3 regions of the Thalassotalea insulae genome follow, and region 3 is predicted to be linked to each of the others. Evidence: predicted binding sites of a transcription regulator. Region 3 holds the regulator's gene; each other region holds the start of a gene.
What was found. The regulator sigma-54, encoded in region 3, starts transcription at its own class of promoters, with help from an activator protein. The targets are predictions, from matches to a motif close to GTTGGCACGNNNNTNGNNT.

Region 1 (4,355 bases), 310 kb from region 3:
GGATCGTCGGGTAATGTTTTCGCTTGTTCTACACTGGCACAGCCAGTTAACGTCATCCATGCACAAAGTAGTAGACTTAACTTTTTCATATGACGTACCTCAATCAATTATAATTGCTGATTAATGTAACTAAGCATTTGGTCAACGGCTGAAATCACTTTTGAATTCATTTCATACACCCGTTGGCTTTCTATTAAGTTCACTAATTCTTCGGTGGTATTAACATTAGACGTTTCTAATGCCCCTTGAACTATCATGCCGAAGCCTTCCAGCCCAGGCACACCTTCTTGTGGCGTACCACTAACCGCAGTTTCAACAAACAAATTTTGTCCGATAGGTTCTAACCCGGTTGGGTTAACAAAATTAACGGTATTGATTTGCCCGACTACCGCAGGTTCTGCCTGACCTTGCAACGTTACTGACACTTCACCGTCTTGTGAAATGATCACACTCTGCGCATCTTCCGGCAAAGTAATTTGTGGTTGCAATAAATAACCGGCGCCTGGCGTCACCATATTGCCTTCTTCATCCATAGTGAATTGACCATTACGGGTATAAGACAAAGAGCCATCCGGCATTTGTACCTGAAAAAATCCTTCGCCCTGAATCATCATATCTAGGGAATTATCTGTAGTGATCATATCCCCTTGTGAATGAATTTTCTGGGTTGCCACCACTTTAGTACCAGCACCTAGCATTAAGCCAGACGGCATTTCTGTATCTTGTGCTGAACGACCACCGGGCTGATTAATGGTTTGATAAAGTAAATCTTCAAATACCGCCCGGCTTTTCTTAAAACCAACGGTGCTGGCATTAGCCAGGTTGTTGGAGATCACCGCGATATCTTTCGATTGTGCATCTAAGCCTGTTTTACTGATCCATAATGCTGCGTTCATAAGTCACCTCAATAATTCATCTAGAATGCACGCAATAGCGATGCACTGGCTGAGTCAATTTCCTCAGCGGTTTTCATAAGTTTCAACTGCATTTCAAATTGTCGTTGCAAAGCAATCATCTCAGTCATTTCACCAACCGGATTCACATTACTTGATTCCAACATACCGCTACGTAGCTGTACGGAAACGTCGGCATCAGATTCATTTAACTTGCCACGGAATAAACCGTCATTGTCACGTTTTAAGGTACGGGTATCAGGATTAACCAGTTTTATCCGTGCCACTTCTTCCTGTATGGTAGTTGGTGCTCCGGCAGGTTGAACCATGATGGTACCGTCGGCAGTGATCTCGATATTATTGACTGGCAGCGGTAAGCTAATAGGTCCACTGTCACCCATTACTAAATCACCACGGGAAGTTTGCAAATAGCCATCTTCAGTTATCGATAAATGCCCGTCACGGGTGTAACCTTCACGACCATCTCTTGCCTGAACTGCAATCATGCCATGTCCTTGCACCGCAATATCCAGATCCCGTCCCGTAGTTAACAAAGCACCACTGTCAAAGTTTTGGCTGGATTTTTCCGTCATGGCAAACACTCGGGTTGGCAGCCCTTCACCAAATGCCTGCATCGAGCGCGCCTGCGCTAGGTCTGCCTTAAAACCAGTGGTCTTAGCATTGGCTAAGTTATTGGCATTAATCGCTAACGCTTTCATATTTTGCTTGGCGCCACTCATGGCGATATAGAGCATCTTATCCATCGTCAATCCAGGTAAAATCTATCTTAACTGGATAAATGCAAATAAAGTGCCAGAGATGAAAAGTTAAACGATAAAGAAAAATCTATTGGTGGATGGCGAGGTGTAGGTTGAGACTTGCCTCAACAAAAAACGTAATTATCGCACTTCGCTGCGCTCAGGACGGCCTACGGTACATATGCGTTCCTGTTCGTCCATGAACCCACGCTATACCGTACATCCTGTACATAAAAGCCCTTATTTAAAAGGGCTTAGTATTATTGACTAAAAATCTAAAGGAGTAATTACTGTTGCATTCGGATCCGTCAATTGACTACTTAAATGCTCTATATATTCAATTGCCTGTTGACGAGTCATTTCAGTAAGTATCGATGGGCATGTATCTTCATCAGGTACAAGTGTCCCTCTAACCAACCACTTACCATAACTTCCTATCACATTAGCACCATATATAGTTTGATCTAATCCTTCCACTTTGCTTCCAGTAATTACAGACCATACTGAGCAACCAGAGTCGGTCGAAGAATATTGAGTTACATCTATATCATTCCTACAATAAATTCCAGAGCTAGTATAATTAGCCGTTTTAAATAGAGAAACAAAATCTATTGCCGCTTGAGCCTCTACAGGAGTTGGAGCAGGATAATCAATAGAGAATTGATCATCACGGGTTATATACTCTGGAATAGAAGGAAATGAATGAATAAACAAACTAGACATTTCTTCATGGTTGGCAATACGCCAGCCAATAAGATCATAATTCAAAAATTCATATCCTGGTTCGACAGTTTCCTGTGTTCTTCGATAGACATTGAATAAAGAATTTGAAACATGACTTCCCATAGTAACCGATGGACTCAACCACTCTAGCTGAGAAACAGTATCTTCTATAATTAGCCCATCACCTGGAACTTTCCAGTCTTTTACAATAAATTCAGCGTGGGCTGAGGCACTCAATAATGCAACACTAACAATAATTCCTTTAATCATTTTTATCCTCTTTCTATAACTATTTAAAATTTATAAGAATATCAAAAAGGAAAGATTGCAAATGCAAAAATCCATTTTTGCCATTCACAAGCAACTATAAAGAAAAAAATTAAAAATAAAAAGCAGCACATCGTGCTGCTTTTGTTGTTATCAATTAAACATTAGTGTTAACGGATTTGTAAAATCGTCTGGTTGAGCTGATTGTCCACTTCCAGTGCCCGTGAGTTCGCCTGGAAGTTTCGCTGGGCGGAAATCAAGTCGATAAGCTCGGACGTTAAGTTAACATTCGATTGTTCCAGCGCCGACGAGTTAATAGTCCCGAACGTTCCTGAACCTGCTTCCCCGGCTAGTGGTTCACCGGAAACCAGGCTTTCTTTCCACGAAGTACCGCCGACCTGAGTTAAGCCCTGGTTATTGGCAAAACCGACTAAAGCAATCCGAGATAATGGCTCAGAGGTACCATTACTGTAAGTAGCCCGTACCAGACCATCGGCATCGATATCCAGACCGGTTAAACGGCCAACCGCCAAACCATCCTGCTCTAACGAAGTGACTTCAAAGTTGGAAGCAAACTGGGTTGGTTCATTCGGGTTAGGCCCGGTAGTATCTAAATTAAAGTCTACGGTAATTGTCTGATTAGGATCTGCGCCGTTAGTTAAAATACCAGCTCCCAAGATAGTCGTTGTTATAGTATCAGGATATTGACCGACAAAATCACCACCAGGACTATAATACAAACGGGCAGCACCAGCAGCACCAGCTGCTGCAGGGGTAACACCATCGCTTTGTGTACCAGTACCGGTACCGGTATCAACAACATTCACTAAGGTACCGTCAACTGCGGTATGCACATCCCATTCATTGGCAGCGACTTTTCGAAAATAATAGGTCATGACATGGCTGTCACCTAAAGAGTCAAAGATAGTTACCGAAGTCGAATTATTAAAGGTTAACGGGTCGGTATGGTCAAAGGCAAATGGTGGCACCGCATCACCGGCCGGTAAGTTCATCCGAATATCTACTTCCGATGATTGCTGCGGCGCACCGGAAGCCGTTGGAATACGAATTGGTTTTGCGGTACTTAAGGCGACCGATGATGAAGTACCATCCGCATTAACCGGGAAGCCTAATAAATGACCGCCAGCCGAGTTAACAACAAAGTTGTCAGCATTGAGTTTAAATTCACCGGCCCGAGTATAAGACACTTCCAAGCTATCTAATTCAGGTACAGTAGCGAAAAAGCCATTGCCGGTGATCGCCAAATCCAGCGCATTACTGGTAAATTTAATACTGCCCTGAGCAAACTGCTGCGCAACATCGGCAGTCAACACACCGTCACCGACTTTGGTTTTACCGCCGGCTAATAACGACGCAGCATAAACATCGACAAATTCGGCACGTGACTCTTTAAACCCTGTGGTATTCACATTGGCAATATTATTAGATGTAACATCTAAGTCTTTTTGCGCGGCATTTAACCCGCTTAGTGCTATATTAAATGACATAACTTCACCTCATATAAAAATTCTGTACTTGCTGTAGCCTGAATATTTAAATATTCAGGCTACTAGCCTTCGGAAACTTCAACAACATCAGATAATGCCATTGAGCTACCACCATTTAGGTTTAATAAAATACTGCCGCCCGGCCCAGCCAGGGTGACACTGTCGACTTTGCGATAAGTCATTGCTTGCAATTCTGATGCCTGACC
Region 2 (4,355 bases), 300 kb from region 3:
TCATTATTAATTTCAGTGCGGACATCGAAGTGTTTTTCATGGGTTTTTGTCATGCCGGCCTGTTGCCGGTTTGCCGCTTGTGCTAATGCGGTTTGAAAATCCATGCCTTTGGCTTTGTAGCCAGGGGTATCTGCATTGGCAATATTTGCCGCTATTACTTCAGCATTTTTTGCCCGCACTTGTAAACTATCAGGAAGGATCCCAAATGCTTTCTCAAAACTTATGGCCATAAAGCTACCTCCAATCTTCTGGAAGAAGCCATTCAATATTTATGCCATAGATTTTTTAAATAGGAGGAGGGTTACTTTTTACGGTAAACGATACCGGGATTACAACGGATCATTTCAAAGTTTTGGTTCAGGCCAGATAACGACTCAGAAGCTCCTAAAAATAGGTAACCTCCAGGATTTAGCACGCCGTGTATTTGCGATAAAATTTGTTTTTTAATTTCAGGTGCAAAGTAAATTAATACATTGCGACAAAAGACAATATCAAAACGCCCCATTAGGCTATAACTACCTAATAAATTGAGTTGTCTGAAATTAACCAATTTTTTGACGGGATCTTTGACTTTAAGCATACCGTTATCAGCCGACTCAAAAAACAAACGCTTACGTTCTGCCGACAAACCTCGCGCTAACGCTAATGAATCATAACGCGCATATTTACAGTGCTCTAACATGGTATTTGAAATATCAGTGCCAATAATTTGCACGCTGCCAGGCAAATTCCCCGGATTACTCTGCTGATACTCCATCGCGGACATTGCAATAGAATAAGGTTCCTGACCAGAAGAACTAGCCGCCGACCAAATTTTAACGGGTGTTTTTTGTCCTTTAAATTCTGGAAATAAACGTTTTTTCAACAATTCGAACGGATATTCGTCACGAAACCATAAGGTTTCATTGGTGGTCATGGCGTCAATAACCGAGGCGCGTAGTTGCCGCTCCGTTGGGCTTAACGTGCGGTTAACCAACTCACCTAAGGTGGCAATATCAAATTTTGCCATTAACGGTGCCAAGCGGCTTTTTACTAGATACTGCTTATTTTCACCTAGTACGATCCCGCATTGTTGCTCCAAAAACTCTCTAAATTGATGATAGCTCTTATCATCAAGCTGACGAGATGCCACTATATTGTTTCCACCTTAATAATTACTCGCTAAATCAAGATAGCTCTTTTTTGTTCAACCACTTTTTCACCGCTGTCGCTAATTCATCAGGATGAAACTTAGGGATAAAATCTTCAGCACCTACTTTTTCGACCATAGCGTTGTTAAAGACGCCGCTGAGCGAAGTATGCAATATCACTGGCATTTTACGCAACTGTTCATTACTCTTAATTTCTGCCGTCAGGGTGTAGCCATCCATTTCCGGCATTTCAATATCAGAAATTAATAATGCCACTTTTTCGTCGATGGAATCACAGCCTTCCGCTAACGCATTTAACTGATCTAATGCATCCTGACCATTTTTTGCCAACACCATATTTAGCCCAAGTGGCTCTAACGCTCTTTTTACCTGGTTACGGGCAACGGTGGAGTCATCGGCAATCATAATTACCCGCTCACCAATACTTTTACCGAAAGACTCATCTTTAACATCGTCACTAAGCTCCGTTGACACAGGGCTGATCTCATTAAGAATTTTTTCTACGTCTAAAATGGAAACCATTTCTTTATCAATTTCTGTCACCGCAGTTAAATAACTGGACTTTCCAGTCCCTTCTGGCGGCGGCATTATGTCTTGCCAGCTTAAGGTAACAATACGTTCGACACCTGCAACCAAAAAACCCTGCACACTGCGATTGTACTCAGCAATAATAACGAATGAATTTTCATCAGGGGTAATTTCGGGGCCGCCTGTCGCTTTACTTAAATCGATAACGGAAATCGTTTGCCCACGGATATGAGCCACCCCTTTAATAAATTTGTCCTGCTTAGGTAACAAGGTTAAACGAGGGCATGGCATCACTTCCCGCACTTTAAATACGTTTATTCCAAACCTCTGCGGGCCAACTAACTTAAATAACAATAACTCAAGCCTGTTTTGACCAACCAACTGGGTTCGTTGGTTTACTGAATCTAAAATACCAGCCATAAAAACCTCATATAGAATGGACCTAATTAACCGCTCACTCATTTAGGCACAATTCTTGATTGTACATATTACCTAGTTAAATTCGCCTGAAAATTGACGGATTTAGCCCGTTACTCTCTCTATAAATAAAGCATAGACGAGTATTTGAATTTCCCTAGTACTAGATTACAAAATTTATGAGCAAATTAAAGATATTTATAACATTTTCACTGTTGTTACCCGTTTTAGCTTCCAGCAATGCGAAAAGCTATAGTGCTGATGATGTCATAAATTTTGCAAAAGCATATGTTGAACAAAACATCGAGCAACCAGCAAACGGAAAAATTCAGGTCACTCCGGCAACAATCGACCCCAGGATCACTATTAAGCCTTGCTCGGTGCCGCTGAGCGCAAATATACCTGAAAACTATTCTAGTAGAAATCTAAATGTGAAAATTTCTTGTGAAAGTTCAACACCCTGGCAATTATTTCTCCCGGTTAAAGTAGAAACTACCGTGCCAGTGTTAGTCAGTAATGGAAAAATTGCTAAAGGCAGTATCTTATCAAATGACAATATCCGCATCGAATGGCATGACTTGTACCGGATCAGAGGTGAAGTTATTGACGAACCATCAAAAGTATTAGGTGCCCGCACCAAGCGTACATTAACAGCAGGAGCTATAATTACTAACAAGGTGATTTGTGTAGTGTGTAAAGGAGAAACTGTAACCATCAGTGCCGAATCTGATAGCTTTATCATTAAAACCTCTGGCATTGCGCTTAAAAATGCAACCTTTGATGAGCAAGTCAGAGTGAGAAATTCCCGTTCCGGTAAGGTGATCACCGCGCAGGTTAAATCGATTAATCAAGTGGTAATTAATTTATAAAAAATGTTAAAGTAACAGGGTAATTTGCCGATAAAAAGATAGAAATCTAGTATTAGTTGCCAATAGGATTTAATTATGGCTATGAATATCAACAACTTGACCAATAATAATCAAGTTAAACAGAAAATTGATCAGCAAACTCAAGTAAAACAGCAAGCAACACAAAACTCTGCTGCGGCTGAGCAATCAAAAGTAGCGAGTAAAGACTCAGTTTCTATTACCCCTCAGGCAAAACAATTAGGCGAATTACAGAAAAAGGCCAATGAAAGTTCAGCTGTAAACCAGAAAAAAGTAGAACAACTTAAGAAAGCCATAATGTCTGGCGAGTACAAAATTAACCCTGAAAAGTTAGCCGCTAGCATAGCTAACTTTGAATTTAAACTTGGGTAATAACCAAGCATAATAATGAATTAAGGATAGTCAGGTGTCGTCAGAATCAGTATATTTTTCTCAATTGCAAACCCAGCTTGAACAATTGCAACAATTAGAAGTAATTATTGATAATGAAAAGCAGATCTTACAACAACACGATCCCGATAAGCTGACGGAAATTTCTGAGCAAAAAAATCAATTATTACTGACTATCCAAGCGTTAGATAAGCAATTTGAACAAAGTCTACAATTTAAAAATGAAAAAGCACAAGGCTTGTTTACTGAAATACTTACCGATATAGAAGCTGTGCTAGTTCGTTGCAAAGAAAAAAATCAAATCAATGGCCAAATTATTCAGCAATCATCGCTCGCCGTAGAACGCATGAAAACGACGCTGTTACAAAATCATAATAAATCTTCAATGACCTACGATAATAAAGGCAAAACCAGCGGTGGATTAAGTAGTTTGGGGATCAAAGCCTAATTAACCACAAATCAAATAAATTTCGTTACTGCTATACATATTTTTAGCCCGCAACATTTCCCTCATATTTGACTCTGACATTCTGCTGCGCTCTAGCTTCTATACCCATCCACTCGTATACAGGCACACTTCTATTGCGATATACCGTACACCCTATACATAAAATCCGGCAAGTTGCCGGATTTTTAACTGTCTTTTTATTGATGGAAATATAGGATCAGTAATATCGCACGTCTTTTATTTCTTTGTGATTGCTGTTAGCAAGATACAAATCATAAACATCGTTAAAGTCTAATGACAACTCAGTAGTATAAGTATCACCAACTGGATAGCTCTTTAATACTTTTGCACCGCGAATAATACCGTTAACCGAAGCGGTAAGTTCTTGATTATTTACGATTAGATTTGCCATTGTCGTGCTATCATTAATGTGCTGACCATAAACTTGTTCGGCTAACTCTGCATAAGCGGCAAGTTTAGATGCTTTAATTGCCATTAACATCCGCTGGGTTTTATTCTGTGATTTTTGTAAGC
Region 3 (4,355 bases):
TATGATCTCTGAAACATCACTTGGTTCTGCCGGCAGGTTGCGAACATCAAGGCTTACTGCGACTGTTTCATAGTCGTTGATCACCGTATGAGTTAATGCTGGCAGTAAATTTACTGGAATGTTGTCAACGCAGTAGTAACCTAAATCTTCTAGAACGCGAAGAGCTACAGTTTTACCAGAGCCAGAACGGCCACTGACAATCGTGAGTTTCATTAATATTGATTTCCTTTTAGCCGTGTTAACAGTTGTCTTTGATTAACTGATATAATTCGGCATTACTTTGACACTTTCTTGCCTGTTTGCATACCTGTTTATTACTAAAGATTTTTGCAATACTTTGTAATGTCGATAGGTGTTGCTGGCAATGTTCTTCAGGTACAAATAGCGCGATAAAAATGTCGACCGGGCGGTTATCTATGGCGTCAAAGGCAATGGGATTTGCTGATGTTGCCACGATAGCAATCACTTGCTCTCCGTGTGGTAATCGTCCATGTGGAATCGCAATACCGTTACCTATGCCGGTTGAGCCCATTTTCTCTCTGACCAATAAACTTTCAAGTAACTGATAAGTGTTGTAGTGAGTGTTGGAGGCTGCTGCTTTTTCACACAGCGTTTCTAGCATTTTCTTTTTGCTAGTAGCAGGAACTGCACACATGGTGCAGTCCTGAGTAATGATGTCAGATAAATTCATAAGGTTCTTTCGAATTTGACATAAAGAATGGGTTAGTGCTGATTAAGCTTACCCTTATATTTTAATACTTGTTTATCCAGTTTACTGACTAAGGCATCAATAGAGACATACATGTCACCATTTTCAGCTTTAGCGTGTATTTCGTTACCGTTTAAATGCACGGTTGCTTCGGCGATTTGATTTAGTTTTTCTACGGTTAGCACGACATGGACATTATTAATATGATCAAAATGTCGTTCTAGCTTTGCAAACTTGCTATGAACAGATTCGCGTAATGAGTCGGTAATTTCTACATGGTGACCGGCAAGATTAATTTGCATAAGCTTAAATCCTTATTGTTAATTAAAGAAGACTCTTACGTTGGTTCGACGGAGGAATAGACAAAGATTCACGATATTTGGCTATAGTGCGACGAGCAACGTTGATACCTTGTTCAGCTAATAATTCTGCCATTTTACTATCGCTTAATGGCTTAGCTGGAATTTCTGCTGCCACGAGTTTTTTGATTAACGCGCGAATTGCAGTAGAAGAGCACTCTCCGCCATTTTCGGTACTGACATGGCTGGAGAAAAAATATTTCAGTTCAAAAATCCCTCTTGGGGTATGCATGTATTTTTGGGTAGTTACACGGGAAATGGTCGATTCATGCATATCAACAGCTTCGGCAATGTCATTTAGTACCATAGGGCGCATGGCTTCTGGGCCGTGTTCAAAAAAGCCTTGCTGACGTTGTACTATGCAATTGGAAACTTTTAATAAGGTATCGTTTCTGCTCTCCAGACTTTTAATAAACCATTTCGCTTCCTGCAGGTTAGAGCGAATAAACTGGCTGTCACTGGATGACTTCATTGAACGTGCCATTGAAGCATATTGTTGATTAACAGAAAGTTTAGGTGCTGTATCTGGATTAAGTTCAACTACCCAACGACCGTTTTTCTTCTCGACCGAGACGTCTGGAATAACGTATTGCTCTTCGCTTTTAATAACACTGTCGCCAGGACGAGGATCTAATGATTGAATGAGTTTAATGACTTCTCGCAATTGATCTTCTTTCAAGCGGGTTTTACGCATGATTTGTCGATAATCACGGTTACCTAATAAATCTATATGCTCAGTAATGATCTGCTTGCTTTCTGCTAGCCAAGGCGTACTTTTATCAAACTGATTCAGTTGGATCAATAAGCACTCAGGGATCGAGCGAGCACCGACACCAACGGGATCAAACATGTTAATGCGCTTGAGTACGGCTTCCACTTCGTCTAATTCTACGCCTTCATGGCCAAGAGATTCTAAAATGTCTTCTGCCGTTACCGTTAAGTAACCAGCATCATCGATGGCGTCAATAATAGCCGTGGCAATGGCTAAATCTGTTTCACTAAAAGGTGTAAGTTCCATTTGCCAGCGCAGATGATCTTGAATGGAATCTGTGGTTTCACCTTGGTAAGTATAATCTTCAGAAGCAACGCCTACGCCTGAACTAGATACACCGGCACTAAAAGATTCGTCCCAGGTAGTATCAATATTTAATTCTTCCGGGATATCCGATTTATCCATGGCTTCTGTAGTGCTGATTTCATCTGCAGTAGGTGTTGAATCTTCACTACCATCGGATGAGTCATTGTTTGGTGATGAACTTGTGGCGGAAAAAGCTTCTTCTAAATGATCGGGCTGCGATTCCTGATTGTTTGGAGTTGATTCATCGACCTCTAGTAAAGGATTGCTTTCTAACGCTTCCTGAATTTCCTGTTGAAGATCCAATGTGGATAATTGCAGCAGTTTGATTGCTTGCTGCAATTGTGGCGTCATTGTAAGTTGTTGTCCAATTCGGAGCTGCAGACTAGGGCGCATTAATGAATATATTTCCTGTTAATTGTTATCATTATCTTCTCTGGAGCATATCATAACTATAGCGTGAATTGCTCACCAAGGTATACATCTCTTACTTGTTGATTAGCAAGAATTTGATCTGCATTGCCTTCGGCGATTAATTCGCCATGGCTGACAATATAGGCATGCTCACAAACATCTAGTGTTTCTCTGACATTGTGGTCTGTGATTAAGATTCCAATGCCTCGTTGCTTTAAGTGTAGAATAATTTTTTTTATATCTCCTACTGAGATGGGGTCGACACCGGCAAATGGTTCATCTAACAGAATAAATTTTGGTTCTGCGGCTAATGCTCGGGCAATTTCAACTCGGCGTCGTTCACCACCGGAAAGACTCATGCCTAAATTTTCGGTAATATGGCCAATATTAAACTCTTCGACCAGGTGCTCGAGTTGTTCTTCCCGCTCCACTTCAGAAAGTTCTTTTCTGGTTTGCAGAATCGCCATAATATTTTCATAGACAGTGAGTTTACGAAAGATTGACGCTTCTTGAGGTAAATAACCTATGCCTTTACGCGCTCTTTCATGCATTGGCAGTAAAGTAATATCTTCATCATTTAAGGTAATAGTGCCACTGTCATTGTTAACCAGACCTACTATCATATAAAAAGACGTGGTTTTACCGGCACCATTTGGCCCTAGTAAGCCAACGATTTGCCCTTCTTTGACTTTCATGCCAACGTTTTTGACAACTTTTCTACCTTTATAGGATTTGGCAAGGTTTTGAGCAATTAAAGTAGCGCGAGTCATTTTTTCTTCTTATCTAAAGCTTGTGGCTGTAATACCGTTTGAACGCGTTCGTTGCTGTCACTATTTGCCAGTACTTGTTCGGTCAGAAAGTTATAAGTAATAATGCTACTACTGACTTTACTGCCTTCCTGACGTAACTCGGCATTACCGGAAATAATAACGGTATTTTTACCTGGTTGATATTTGATTTCATTGGCTTGCAGATAAATAGGCGTACCATCTTCTAATGTTTGTTTAAATGTGGCGGGATCGCCTTTGGCAATATAGGTTTTATTGTCGGTTTTCGCTTCAGTTAGTACTTGCACTAGATCAGCTTCAATTATCAAAGAACCTTGAGTGATGACAACATCATCAATATAACTGAAGATTTTATTTTTGAGATCTGCTGCCTGACGAGCGGCATCAATTTTAATTTCTTGCTTAAGATCCGATTTTTCTGCGTAGGCTTGATTCACTAATCCTAGAAAAACACCGAAACTGAGTAAGCTATTTCTGATGATGTTGATAAATGGTTTTTTCATGGTTTGTTAGTGTTACTTGTTTAGTGTTTAAGTCAACTATCAGCCCTGAGCCTGTCATCAAGAAATCTTTTCCTTTAATCTCTATCTTATTGTTTGAGCTAATAATATTTGTTTTTAAGTCCAATTCTAAATATTTTCCATTAATTTCCTGAATTAAACTAGTGTTATCTGTTGCAACGAGTGTGACTCGATTTTCCAATTTTACCCTATTGTTATTGTAAAGTGTGCCTTCATTTGCAGTTATTTTCCATGGAGAATCGCTATTGTTTGGATATAAGGTATATTTAGGGAACTCAAAGTGTGTGACCGCTAAACTGGCATAATGTTCCATTCGAGCTGCATCGATAATATAGGATAACTCTCCTTGAGGGTTAAAAGTTTCGCTATTTAGTGATTCAGCGATAAAATCCGGCGTAATGTCATCTTCTATGAACGTATCTTCACCAACGCTAGTTCGATGCCATTCTATGATGCTATAGGCGATAATAGAAGCGAGGAAAAATAGGA

Region 1: flgF (flagellar basal-body rod protein FlgF) is a predicted target of sigma-54. The motif match lies at 1,693-1,711, and genes of this name have one in related genera.
Region 2: flgA (flagellar basal body P-ring formation chaperone FlgA) is a predicted target of sigma-54. The motif match lies at 2,142-2,160, and genes of this name have one in related genera.

Annotation. Positions count from the first base shown of each region.
Region 1 covers NZ_BSST01000001.1:1,073,009-1,077,363, forward strand. The annotation lists gene flgH (flagellar basal body L-ring protein FlgH) at 1-89, opposite strand, end outside; gene flgG (flagellar basal-body rod protein FlgG) at 108-896, opposite strand; gene flgF (flagellar basal-body rod protein FlgF) at 917-1,657, opposite strand; gene QQK06_RS05000 (hypothetical protein) at 1,919-2,644, opposite strand; gene flgE (flagellar hook protein FlgE) at 2,812-4,149, opposite strand; gene QQK06_RS05010 (flagellar hook assembly protein FlgD) at 4,212-4,355, opposite strand, start outside.
Region 2 covers NZ_BSST01000001.1:1,078,526-1,082,880, forward strand. The annotation lists gene flgB (flagellar basal body rod protein FlgB) at 1-230, opposite strand, end outside; gene QQK06_RS05025 (CheR family methyltransferase) at 302-1,132, opposite strand; gene QQK06_RS05030 (chemotaxis protein) at 1,167-2,099, opposite strand; gene flgA (flagellar basal body P-ring formation chaperone FlgA) at 2,276-2,965, shown strand; gene flgM (flagellar biosynthesis anti-sigma factor FlgM) at 3,041-3,355, shown strand; gene QQK06_RS05045 (flagella synthesis protein FlgN) at 3,390-3,821, shown strand; gene QQK06_RS05050 (LPP20 family lipoprotein) at 4,039-4,355, opposite strand, start outside.
Region 3 covers NZ_BSST01000001.1:1,381,741-1,386,095, reverse strand. The annotation lists gene rapZ (RNase adapter RapZ) at 1-213, opposite strand, end outside; gene ptsN (PTS IIA-like nitrogen regulatory protein PtsN) at 239-691, opposite strand; gene hpf (ribosome hibernation promoting factor) at 724-1,011, opposite strand; gene QQK06_RS06340 (RNA polymerase factor sigma-54) at 1,034-2,539, opposite strand; gene lptB (LPS export ABC transporter ATP-binding protein) at 2,596-3,327, opposite strand; gene lptA (lipopolysaccharide transport periplasmic protein LptA) at 3,324-3,848, opposite strand; gene lptC (LPS export ABC transporter periplasmic protein LptC) at 3,814-4,355, opposite strand, start outside.